One region of the Liquorilactobacillus hordei DSM 19519 genome, then DNA from elsewhere that is predicted to be linked to it. Evidence: predicted binding sites of a transcription regulator. Region 1 holds the regulator's gene; each other region holds the start of a gene.
What was found. The regulator Rex, encoded in region 1, represses fermentation and respiration genes when NADH is low (regulators of the CRP and FNR family bind a similar motif). The targets are predictions, from matches to a motif close to TTGTGAANTANTTCACAA.
Positions count from the first base shown of each region.

Region 2: the regulator Rex is predicted to act here: its motif matches at 1,330-1,347, upstream of G6O70_RS11035 (GntP family permease).
Region 3: the regulator Rex is predicted to act here: its motif matches at 1,211-1,228, upstream of G6O70_RS03245 (class II fumarate hydratase).
Region 4: the regulator Rex is predicted to act here: its motif matches at 1,324-1,341, upstream of pflB (formate C-acetyltransferase).

Region 1 is NZ_CP049303.1:917,254-920,475, reverse strand. It holds gene G6O70_RS12190 (IS3 family transposase) at 1-903, shown strand, start outside; gene G6O70_RS12195 (helix-turn-helix domain-containing protein) at 1-19, shown strand, start outside; gene G6O70_RS05650 (redox-sensing transcriptional repressor Rex) at 968-1,621, opposite strand; gene abc-f (ribosomal protection-like ABC-F family protein) at 1,858-3,222, shown strand, end outside.
Region 2 is NZ_CP049303.1:1,990,837-1,994,058, reverse strand. It holds gene G6O70_RS11035 (GntP family permease) at 7-1,314, opposite strand; gene G6O70_RS12265 (hypothetical protein) at 1,648-1,893, shown strand; gene G6O70_RS12260 (LytTR family DNA-binding domain-containing protein) at 1,800-2,096, shown strand; gene G6O70_RS11025 (LiaF transmembrane domain-containing protein) at 2,100-2,801, shown strand; gene G6O70_RS11020 (ABC transporter ATP-binding protein) at 2,828-3,222, shown strand, end outside.
Region 3 is NZ_CP049303.1:424,856-428,077, forward strand. It holds gene G6O70_RS03245 (class II fumarate hydratase) at 1-1,183, opposite strand, end outside; gene G6O70_RS03250 (aldo/keto reductase) at 1,420-2,259, opposite strand; gene G6O70_RS03255 (cation diffusion facilitator family transporter) at 2,447-3,222, shown strand, end outside.
Region 4 is NZ_CP049303.1:1,143,418-1,146,639, forward strand. It holds gene G6O70_RS06710 (hypothetical protein) at 1-1,045, opposite strand, end outside; gene pflB (formate C-acetyltransferase) at 1,513-3,222, shown strand, end outside.

The DNA.
Region 1 (3,222 bases):
AGCTCACGAGAAACCGTGACCTTAATTGATGATCTGAGGCGGGTCTTCAAAACGTCGATTAGTTTTATCCTTAAAGCCGTTAAGGTACCACGTAGCACGTACTATTACACTAAGCACAGTCAGGGACGAGAATATGAGAATGACCAGGTTATCCAAGCCATTGATGAAATTCGGCAAACAGATGCCAAGTATACTCAAAAATACGGTTACCGTCGCATAACGTTAGTTATGCATGAACAGGGATTTAAAGTTAATCATAAACGCGTCCTCCGAATTATGAAGGAGCAAGGCTGGACATGTCAGGCCTTTAATAAGCAAACTCGCAAATATAACTCATACAAAGGAACTGTTGGTAGAATAGCCAAAAATAAGTTACACCGTCGATTCAAGACAGATCGACCATATCAAAAACTCGTCGCCGACGTTAGTGAATTTCGATACGGTCAGATGAGTCAAAGTGAGCGAATCTATTTAGAACCCATCATGGATTTATTTTCGGGTGAAATTTTGGCATTTAACATTAGTGCACACCCAACTCTTGAATTTGCGTTGAAACCACTAAAAGAAGCATTAGATGGATTACCTGAGCTTCCTTATAGAACAACGGTACACACAGATCAAGGATTTCAGTATCAACATAAACAGTGGCAAAAAACGCTTAAAACTCATCATACCTTTCAGAGTATGTCCCGTAAGGCTACCTGCTTAGATAACGCCGCCATGGAATCATTTTTTCATCTCATGAAAGCAGAGATGATGGATGAACACTTCGAAAATTCAGAGAGTCTCGCGCAAGCGATGACTGAATGGATTGAATTTTATAATAACCGTAGAATCAGGACCAAACTAAAAGGCAAGTCACCGGTACAATACCGAGAACTTGCCAATCAGTTAGCAGCTTAATTTAGTTGTCCAAACTTGTGGGTTCACTTCATCAGCAAAAACCTTGGCAAAGCTTTTTTTCATGTTAGTCTAGTAGATTTTCTTCCTCATCACCAAACTTATTTAAAAAATAAATTAGTGTTTGTAATTCATTTGTTAAATCAACATTTTGAACTCTTACGGTGTTAGGAACTGTAATTCTAAGTGGTGTAAAATTAAGAATTCCTTTGATTCCAACTTCAACAAGTTCATTTGTAACTTGTTGAGCAACGCTAGATGGAACAGTTAAAATTACAATTTCGATTTGTTGAACAGTTAACTGTTCTTTCATATCGGCCATATCATAAACTGGCACACTACTTTGAATCGTTCCCGTAATATCTTGGTTAATATCAAAAGCTGCACTAATACGTACATTGTTGCTCTGATGGAAGTTATAATTTAAAAGGGCATGTCCCAAATTACCGACACCAATCAAAGCTACATTGGTTAATTGATCTTGGTTCAAAGTCTTTTTAAAGAAAGCGAGCAAACTATCAACATCATAGCCATATCCTCGTTTTCCTAGCGCACCGAAGTACGAGAAGTCTCTCCTAATTGTTGCAGAATCAACCTTAACGGCATCTGCAAGTTCAGTTGATGAAATTCTTTGCTTCCCTGCATCTGATAAAAAATGTAAGTAGCGATAATAAATTGGCAGTCTTTTGGCTGTCGCATGAGGAATTTTTGATGTTACCATTTTTTGGCTCCTTTCACTAATAAATGATTCAGTCTTTTTATGTAGTATAACACATTCCTTGTGAAATTACGCATTTAACTATCTTCACAAGCAATAATATTGTACCCTATATTTTACCGTATCCATGCTACACTAAAATACATTCACTTGCAATAGAATGCACATTCACTTGCTCAATTTCACAAGAATTATAAATGATATAATATTCATATTTTAATATTCAAGAGGTGTTTTTTATGATTTTACTTCAAGTACAAAATGTTGAAAGGTTATTTGGAAGCGATGTTCTCTTTGAAAGAGTTAACCTTGATGTTCAAGAAAATTCAAGAATTGCCCTTGTTGGACGCAATGGCGTTGGCAAGTCGACTTTAATAAAAATGATTGTTGGTCTGCAATCACCTGATAATGGACAAATTACTAAAAATAAAAATATGACTATTGGATATTTGGCACAGGATAATGGCTTGAATTCTTCAAACAGCATCTATGCTGAAATGCTCACTGTTTTCAATGATTTAAAGAAAATGGAAATAAAAATGCATGAACTAGAAAATGAAATTGCAACTTTTGATCACTTAACTCAATCACAAACAAAGTATGATACACTTCTTAGCAGTTATGATCAATTAACACATAATTTCAAAGAAGCAAACGGTTATGGTTATGAATCAGAAATTCGAGCTGTTTTACATGGCTTTAGATTCTACGAAGAAGACTTTTCTACCATTATCGGTACTCTATCGGGCGGTCAAAAAACGCGACTTGCTCTTGCAAAGCTATTACTTGAAAAAAATGATTTACTGATACTTGATGAACCTACCAACCATCTAGACATTGAAACCCTCAGTTGGCTTGAAGGCTACTTGCAATCTTACTCTGGCGCCCTTTTAATTATCTCGCATGATCGTTATTTTCTTGATAAAATCTCTAAGGAAGTCTATGAGCTAACATCTAGTGGAACTGATCATTATCAGGGAAACTATTCCTTCTATATCCAAGAAAAAGCAAAACGCTTCCAGCAAAAAATGAAGCAATACGAAAAACAACAAGAAGAAATTGAAAAGCTTGAAGATTTCGTTGCTCGCAATATTGTACGTGCATCAACAACAAAACGAGCACAAAGTCGCCGGAAACAACTTGAAAAAATCAATCGCCTAGAGCGACCCACAGATGGTCAACAAGAACCACATTTTCAATTTACAGCAGAAAGACAAAGTGGCAATATTGTCCTAAGTGTCGCCAATGCTTTCATTGGTCATGATGATAAACCAATATCAGGTCCAATTAATATTGATCTGCGGAAGCATCAAATGATGGCAATTGTAGGTAGTAATGGTATTGGTAAGTCGACCCTATTAAAAAGTATCCTTAATAAAATTCCTCTAATCAGTGGCGAATATTCATTTGGAACAAATGTTGATACCGGATACTACGATCAAGAATTAAAGAATCTACATGCTAACAAGACTGTATTGAACGAGTTGTGGGACGACCATCCTACTACTCCTGAAAAAGATATTAGATCTATTCTAGGAAGCTTTCTATTCTCTGGGGATGATGTTAAGAAAGTCGTTCACAATCTTTCAGGTGGTGAAAAAGCT
Region 2 (3,222 bases), 1.1 Mb from region 1:
CCTCACTTAGAATTTTAGAAAACCAAAAATAATTGTTGCTGTTACCATCGCTGTAATACCGATAATGGACTCATAAAGAATGCAGCGTGAACGTTCTTTAATGTCCATGTGCATTGCATTTGCAGTGACGTGAAAATAGTTACCATGTGGTAGTTGGTCAATTACAATTGCACCTGTATGAACCATTGCAGCTGCGGCGAGCGGAGTAACACCGAAACCGAGAATTGCTTTTGAAAATGACCCTGTTGCCAGGATAACACCAGTTGAAGTTGAAGCAGAAGCAGCTGCCATTAAAATACCTGATAATGGCGCTAGTAAAACACCTGAAATATGGCTAATTTTAATTAAATTAATAATTTGTTCTGGTAAATTTGAAGAGGTAATTGTTGCTCCAATTGTACCAGCACCAATTAAAATGAGAACAACATCTGTCATTCGGTTTATCCCAGCAGCTGCATATTCGCGGATTTTATTTCCTTGTTTCATAGCAATTGTACCAACAATCGCAGCAAATGGAAGGATGTAAAGTGCATCAAGGTTCAAATTAGTTAGAAAATTAATGTGCAGTAGTGAACCAATTGGATTTAGTAATAGTAAGATGACTGCTACTAATGGAGTTACGAGTGCAGTTTTTAAAGTTGGCAGTTTTTGAAGTGATTTTGAACTGCTAGGTAATTCAAAATCACGTTCTGTTATCATCGTACCCTTTTTCTTAAGCAGATTTGCGATAAAGATTGTCATAGCAAGGGCTAAAATTGCAGGAATTAAATCAGCAATCATAACTTGACTTAGCTGTAGATTAAAGCCCTTTGCAGCGGCAATTGTATTGGGATTAGGTGAGATTATGTTTCCTGCTTTTCCACCTCCAGAAAGAGCGATTAGTAAAGATAATTTTGAAATGTTCATACGCTGACCAACTTCTAAAGCAATTGGCGCAACTATTAAGATGGCAACCGGAATGAAAACACCAACGGCCGTAATGACCATTGTTGCTAGAGCTAATGCAAAAAGTGCAAAATGATCACCTAGCTTAGTAACAATTGCACGAGCAATTGTGTCAGCTGCACCTGATTCCATCATTACACCAGCTAACATTCCTGCTGCAAGAACACGCAAAACAGTTCCCATCACGCTTTGCGAACCTTGAATCAAAATATTAATGGTCTGGACAAGATTTGCTCCACCGAGTAAAGCACCAACTATGGCACCCAGAATCAGTGAATATACAGGATTAACCTTTTTTAGAATTAAAATAATGGCAATTGCTAAACCAATTAATGCTGCCCACCAAGAAATTGTAAGTGTGGAACTCATTTAAAAACCTCCTAATTGTGAAAAAAATATCAAAAATAAACAACAGGATTAATTGTACTCATATGTGAGAATAATTACAAGCTATTTTTTTCTTTTAAATTAGCATTTATAATGGAAAATGTATACTTGGATAGTAAATTATTTTCATTTTTAAAAGTTAATTTAATCACAAATGCTTAAGAAAAATTATAAATAAGAAAAATGTGAGAGAAAGAAATTAAATCCGATTTTATTAAAATAAGCACTTTAAACATAAAAAACGACCGCTTGTGTAAAATCAGTTTACCTTTTTAAAAACATATGATGTACTTAATTCGAAGGGTAAAGATTCTTATGAAGATTAGAGTAGAAATTGACAATGAAGTTAAAGAAACTGAAGTGGTCATTCGGGCAGCTGAGCAAACTAACGATATTAAAAAATTGTATGAAGAGATTTTAAGAAAAATAATTAATAAGAAAATTAAGTTGTTTCAAGGAGCAACGGAATTTTACATAAGCAGTGCAAGTATCCTTTTTTTGAAAATGATGACAGAATTGTTAATGCACACACAAAGAACGATTTATTTGAGACGCATTTAAGGTTGTATGAACTTGAAAAGTTATTGCCACAAAACTTCATGAGAGTCTCTAAATCAACAATTATTAATTTAGATGCAGTGTACACTTTAACACGCAGTTTAACAGGTAATTTGATTGCTTTTCATGAATCCTATAAACAAGTATATGTTTCACGAAGATATGTTAAAGATACAAAAAGAAGATTAGAAAGCAGGGAAGAATAAGATATGAAAACAAAACGATTTTTTTTAGGAATTTTAATTTTGATATTTGCGACACTACTTGTTTCAACTAAGTTAGAGATTATTAGTTTTCATTTTAAGTTTTGGACAATCGTACTTACAGTTTTATTTGTATTTTTATTGGCACAAGGGATTGGATATAGAAGAATCTCACAAACTGTTTTTTCCATAGCCTTTTTGGTAATATTGTATGCTAAAGAACTGGGTGTTCAGGCGCTAGGAACTTGGACGATTATTTTAGTTGCCGGTTTGGTAAGTGTAGGGCTGTCAATGATTTTTAAATCTTTTGGTAGGAATAAGAAGTGGGACTGGAATTGGAAACACAAAATAAGTTCGTTTGAGACAGATACTTCTGAAAAAAAAATAAAAATTAATGAGAGTATGTCTAGTAGTGTCAGGTATGTAAAAGCAAGTAATCTGGAACGGGTTGCTATTAATGCAAGATTTGCATCTTTAAAAATATATTTTGACAATGTTGAACTTCAAAATGATGAGGCAAATATATTTATTAATGGTTCATTAAGTGAAATAATGTTATTCTTCCCTAGGGAATGGAAAGTTTTTGTTAATATCAATAGTGTTTTTAGTGAAGTCAATACTGGACAGGAAGAGGAAAATGTTTTTGAGAAGAAAGTTTATATCAATGGAAATCTGAATTTATCAGAATTAAAGATTAGATACATTTAATAACTATTTTAGGAGTGAAAGTTTATATGGAAATTTTAAAACCCTATTTGAAAAATAATTATTTATCAATAATTGGAGCCATTATTTCGGTGATTATACTTGCTGGCAGTACCTTGTGGCAACCAAAACTCTTACAGACAATTATGAAGGCAATTATCGCAAATAATCGCAACGAAGTTTATGATTATGGAGTTCAATTGATTGTTCTAGCAGTAATCGGTATCATTGCAGGAATTGCAAGTACCTTTTTTTCTGCTAAAGTAGCACAGTCAGTTACGACGGATTTAAGAGCAGATTTATACACTAAGATTCAAGGCTTTTCGTTTGGAAACATCGAAAAGTTTTCAGCTGGGAGTCTAGTTGTACGTTTAATTAATGATATGAATCAGATTCTGAATTTGGTAATGACAATATTGACACA
Region 3 (3,222 bases), 490 kb from region 1:
CGCCCATTCGCTTCTCATTAACGGTCATTCCAGCAATCATTTTTTTATTAAACCCATTGACGGTAAGTGTCAATAGGCTCACGGATTCTAAAAATGCATCAATAATCAAAGGCTTATAAACATTCATTTCAAAATTACCCTGAGAAGCTGCAACTGAAATCACCGTATCATTACCTATAACACGCACGGCTGCCATGGTTAATGCTTCAGCTTGTGTTGGATTAACTTTTCCTGGCATGATTGATGAGCCAGGTTCATTGGCAGGAATATTTAATTCACCATATCCCGCACGAGGACCACTTGCTAAGAATCTAACATCATTCGCAATTTTAAGTAAGTCAGCAGCTAATGTTTTTAACGTTCCATGCACCGCATTTATTGCTGAATGTGCTGCTAACCCATAAAACTTATTATTTTTCACATTAAAACTACTATGATAATAATTATTAATTTCAGTATTTACTATCTCAGTAAATTTTACTGTCGTGTTCAATCCTGTTCCTACTGCAGTTCCCCCAAGAGGTAACTCGTACAAACTATCCTTTGTGCTATTGATGAATTCTAAGTCATGTTCTAGCATGCTAACCCAACCACTGATTTCTTGACCAAAAGTTAATGGAGTCGCATCTTGTAGATGAGTTCTCCCAATCTTCACGGTCTCCCAATAAAGTCTTTGTTTGTTCTTCAATTCATCTGTTAATTTTTGAACTTCCTCAATTACATGCTTCAAAGCCTGCATTGCTGCAATATTCATTGCAGTAGGAAAAACATCATTAGAACTCTGTCCCATATTAACATCATCATTTGGTAAGATCTCTAGACTGGCGTCAAGCTTCTTTGCCATATGCGCAATAACCTCATTAACATTCATATTGGTTTGCGTTCCAGATCCAGTTTGATATACCCGCAATGGAAAATCTCGTCTTAACTCCGAATTCTCAAGTCGTAACAAAGTATCTACGGCTTTAACAATTAAGTCACTTTTTTCTTTAGTCATTTTTCCTAATTGACAGTTAGCCACTGCAGCTGATCTTTTAATTATCAATAATACTCTAATCACATCTAATGGCATTTTATTCCCTGCCTTGAAATTTTGCCGACTTCTCTGCGTTTGTGCTCCCCACAAAGCGTCTACTGGAATATTTACAGGCCCTATTGTATCGCTCTCAATTCTAAAATCCATTTTACCGCCAGTCCCTCCACTAAAAGATTGTTAATTCTTGCACAATCAATATTACGAGGCTGTGCCAAAAGTTAAATTTTAACCCAACCTCGCTAATTATTCCATATAAACGTGTTCCATAAGTCAAAATTCTCCGTCTAACTTCGAATTACTCATAGCAAAGTACTCGCTATGTTCATAATTTCGGGTTAGTACTCAAATTTTCCCGACTTATGTCACACTCCCACTCATGACAACTATTTTATATTTTCAAGCTCTTTAAATTCTGCATCTGTTAATTCAATTTCAGCCGCTTTTAAATTCTGAACTGCGTGTTCTTTTGACTTAGTTCCGGGAATTGGCATTATTACTGGACTCTTCTTCAGTAACCATGCTAATGCAATCTGTGAAGGACTTGCACCATATTTATCTGCTATCTTTAATAATCTTCCATCTTCACTTAACTTCCCTGTTGCCAGTGGGAACCAAGGAATAAAGGCTAAATGTTTTTCCTCAGCAAACTTCAATACATCCTCGTCAGCACGATCTATCAAATTATATCTATTTTGAACGGATACGATTGGAACAATTTTTTGTGCTGCCTGAATTTCTGAAATTGAAACTTGGCTCAATCCAATGTGCTTTATTTTTCCTTCATTCTGTAATTCCTTTAAAACCCCAAGCTGATCTTCAAGCGGAACGGTTTTATCAATTCTATGAAGTTGCAAAAGGTCAATTTGCTTCAATCCTAACGAAAATAAGTTTAATTCGACTTGTTGCCTTAGATAATCTGGACGTCCATTCGGAGTCCACTGTCCTGGCCCTTGTCTAGTAAAACCAACTTTTGTGGCTACCATTACATTCTTATTAGGACGTTGTTTTAATGCTTCTTTCAAATAAAGATTAGCAAAGAACGGGCCATATGAATCAGCAGTATCAATAAAATCAGCTCCATGATCAATTACAGTTGTGATTACCTCCACAGCGTTATTAACGTCTGTGGCAGGACCCCAAACACCTTTTCCAGGTAATTGCATTGTTCCATACCCCAAACGGTTAACTTTCAATCCATTACCAAAATCAAAGAATTTTTCCATCGATATTCCTCCTTTTTATCTATATACTGATAATACCTCAAATACCTGCAATAATTACTACAGAAGAGTCTCTTTTTTATTTTCTTAAAGTTCAAGATAGATTCTCATTGTTTTTCTTAACTCACAGTGCTATATTTAAGATGATATGAACATATACTCATATTGTCATAGAGAGGGAGTAGTAATTATGGAACAATCTAAAAATACAAACTTAAGATTTTTATCAGTCACGACTCTGAATGTTTTAATTACTTTTTTTGAATTAGTGGGCGGACTGCTTTCTGGAAGTCTATCACTGATTTCTGACGCATTTCATAATTTCAGCGATACCTTCTCGATAGTTCTGAGTTATATTGCTAATCTAATTGGACATAAAAAAGCCACTCCCAAAAACTCTTACGGGTATCGACGAGTAGAAATCTTGACTGCTTTACTTAGTTCAATCATCCTAATCTTAATCTCTTTATTCTTATTATTTGAAGGTATTAATCGTATTCAGCATCCCGAAACTGTTAAAGGAGCAATTATGTTTTGGGTCGCAGTCGTTAGTTTCATTGCTAATCTAGGAGCCGCCCTCTTATTGCACGTTGGGGCAAGTAATAATCTTAATATTAAGGCTACCTACTTACATCTGTTAAGTGATTCTCTTGCCTCAGTTGGAGTAATAATCGGTTCTATTTTTATTTACTTTTTTAATCTTACTTGGATTGATCCTGTTATCACTATCTTAGTATCGCTCTATATTGCGTACGAGTCTCTGCCAATTATCCAGCAGACATTCAGAATTCTCATGGAAGGTTCTCCAGATATTGATGTTGATCATGTTAAAAATGATTTATTAGCTATCCCAGAAATAAAAGATGTTCATCATTTTCACTCTTGGTCAATCAATGAAAATGAGTTAATGGCATCTGTACATGTTAACCTTTCAGATTTGCCACTTAGCGAAACCGAGAAAATATA
Region 4 (3,222 bases), 230 kb from region 1:
AAAAATTGTTAGCATATATCCCATTTTTGTGAAGGTACAAAGTACTAAAAGTATCTCTAAACTTCCAAAAAATCATATCTCCAGGATATTCTATCCTCTGACCAGTTGAATAATTTGTAAACGAATTATTCAACTGGTCAGAAAACTTCCTTAGAGTGGGACTATAATTTTCTGCTTTATCAACTGCAGATTTGGAAATCCAAATATTAGATTGATATTTTTCGCTTTCTTGAATTACTAGGAGATCATGAAGGAAATCTTTGTAATAAGTGCCAGATCTATCTGTTATAGTATACTCATCATAATATTTGTAGTTCATATTCTTGTAAAAAAGGCTAACCATAGTTAGTGAAAAGATTGGAAGAACAATTAGAAGAAGATGAAGAGAAAGATCTTTAAAATTTTGTGATTTTGAAATTATAACAGTTATTATCGAAGATATACTGAGAATCACAACAAAGGGCATCAACCAGATAGAGTCTTCCTTTAGGTAGTAAAAAAAGGGCAAACTTATACTAGAAAGAATTGACCAAAAGATAATTTTTATTTTTCTTTCCCTAATACTAGCATATAGTCCTATAAATGCCCCAATAACAAGAATAGTTGAACTTATTAGAACACCACCTCTGTATATTTTTTGAATGTTTTCCTGATGGAGCATTATTGGCGAATATAATAAAAAAATAAACAATATATATGAAAGTACTTTTTTTTGGGATACTTTATATATAGAATAAGATAAGACTGTTACAGAAAATAAATAATACAGTATTAAGGCAAGTCTATATGGAATTCCAAGTGCATAGTTAATAACTAAGAAGAGGCTGAATGATATAGACTTTACCAGTGTTAAAGAATTAAAGGAGCCTAGCCAATGGCCGGCAAGTAAACTTTTTGCATAAACTATATATAGATAGTCATCTGCACCAGCATTTCCTTGAGCAAATAAAGGAATTCTAAGTGCAATAATAATGCGAATAATGATAAAAAATAGAAATAGAAAGAGCAACCACTTTTTACGTAGAAATTGATAAAATACATTCATATAATTACCTTCAAATTTTAATTTTTCTTGATTCGGAACTTAACTACTATAACATATGATTGAGAATAAATGAATGTTATAGTAGTTAAACATCTAAAAAGATATGATACAATTCTGAAAGAATTAAGGGAAAATACGGGTATTTTCATTTGTTTTTTAGCTTACTATCTATTTTTAATACATTTAGCATAGCGGCGAGAACTAATTATTTTATTAAGTTTCATATAGCAAAATAACTTAACTAATTTAAGAAGATAATAATAAGGATTTGAAATTAATTGTGCTTTATAATACAAGTGTTAAAATTATATTTTGCACTATCTAATAATGATTAAAGCTAGCAATATTAAAATGTTTTTTGTAATTTGTGAAAACTATTGCTTAAAAAGAGAAAAAGTGCTATCATTCATTTGTAGAAAGCGCTTGCATAGAAACTATGTTTAACTTCAATAAGGAGGCATTTGACAATGAAACAACTTGAGAAGAGAGTGGAACCAAAGGCATGGGAAGGATTTAGTGGCGGAAATTGGCAGTCAGAGGTTGATATCCGTGATTTTATTCAACAAAACTTTAAACAATATAATGGTAATGAATCATTTCTTGAAGATGCAACACCTGAGACAAAGGAACTTAACGACCGTTTGGTTGCTTTAAAACTTAAAGAGCGTGCTGCAGGTGGTGTACTTGATGCAGATACGAAGGTTGTTTCGACAATTACTTCACATGGCCCTGGATATCTTGACAAGAATCTTGAAAAAATTGTAGGACTTCAAACAGATAAACCTTTAAAGAAAGCCTTAATGCCATATGGTGGAATTCGTATGGCAAAGGATGCCCTTGAATCATACGGATTAAAACTTGATCCAGAAATAGAACACTTTTTCAATGACTTATCAAAAACTCATAATCAAGGTGTTTTTGATGCTTATACTCCAGACGTTAAAAGAGCACGTCACTATAAGATTGTAACAGGTCTTCCTGATGCATACGGACGTGGTCGAATTGTTGGTGACTTTCCAAGAATTGCGCTTTACGGGATTGATTACTTAGTTGCATCTAAATTAAATGATTTAGACAATTATGGTGATGGAGAGATGACAGATAGTGTTATCCAAATGAGAGAAGAAATCTCAGAGCAAATTCGAGCGCTTAACCAGATTAAGGATATGGCGGCATCATACGGCTACGATATTTCTCAACCAGCTACAACAGCGCAAGAAGCAATTCAATGGCTCTATTTTGGATACCTAGCAGCTATCAAACAACAAAATGGGGCTGCAATGTCGATTGGACGAGTTGATACTTTTATTGATATCTTTGTTGAGCGTGATATTGAACGTGGTATTTTGAATGAAAAAGAAGCTCAAGAGTTAATTGATCAGTTTACAATGAAGTTAAGGATGGTTTCCTTCATTCGTACACCTGAATATAATTCCTTATTCTCAGGTAATCCAATTTGGGCAACATTATCTTTAGCAGGAATGGGAATTGATGGGGAACATCATGTTACAAAGACAGCATTCAGATTTCTGAATACGCTGAAGAATATGGGTGCAGCTCCAGAGCCTAATATTACATTGTTGTGGTCACAAAAACTACCAGATACTTTTAAGCACTATGCAGCTGCAGTTTCAGTTGAGAGTTCAACAATTCAATATGAAAATGATGACTTAATGCGTAAACAATGGGGTACTGACTATTATGCAATTGCATGTTGTGTATCAGCACAACCAGTTGCAGATGGAATTCAATACTTCGGAGCACGTGCAAACCTTGCTAAAACTGTACTTTACACAATTAATGGTGGTAAAGATGAGATTGGTAAAGCACAAGTAGGACCTGCTTATGAACCAATTTCGTCAGAGTACGTTGATTATGATGAATTTATGAAGAAATTTGATCCAATGTTAGATTGGTTAGCTGATGTTTATGTCAATGCTTTAAATACCATTCATTATATGCATGATAAATATTATTATGAATCAGCACAGTTGGCTCTTAAAGATACAAGATTAGATCGAACATTTGCGACTGGTATTTCAGGACTATCTGTTGCAGCAGATTCGATTTCGGCGATCAAGTACGGGCATGTTAAAGTTATTCGTGACGAAGACGGGATTGCAGTTGATTTTAAGGCAGATAATGATTTCCCACGTTATGGAAACAATGATGATCGT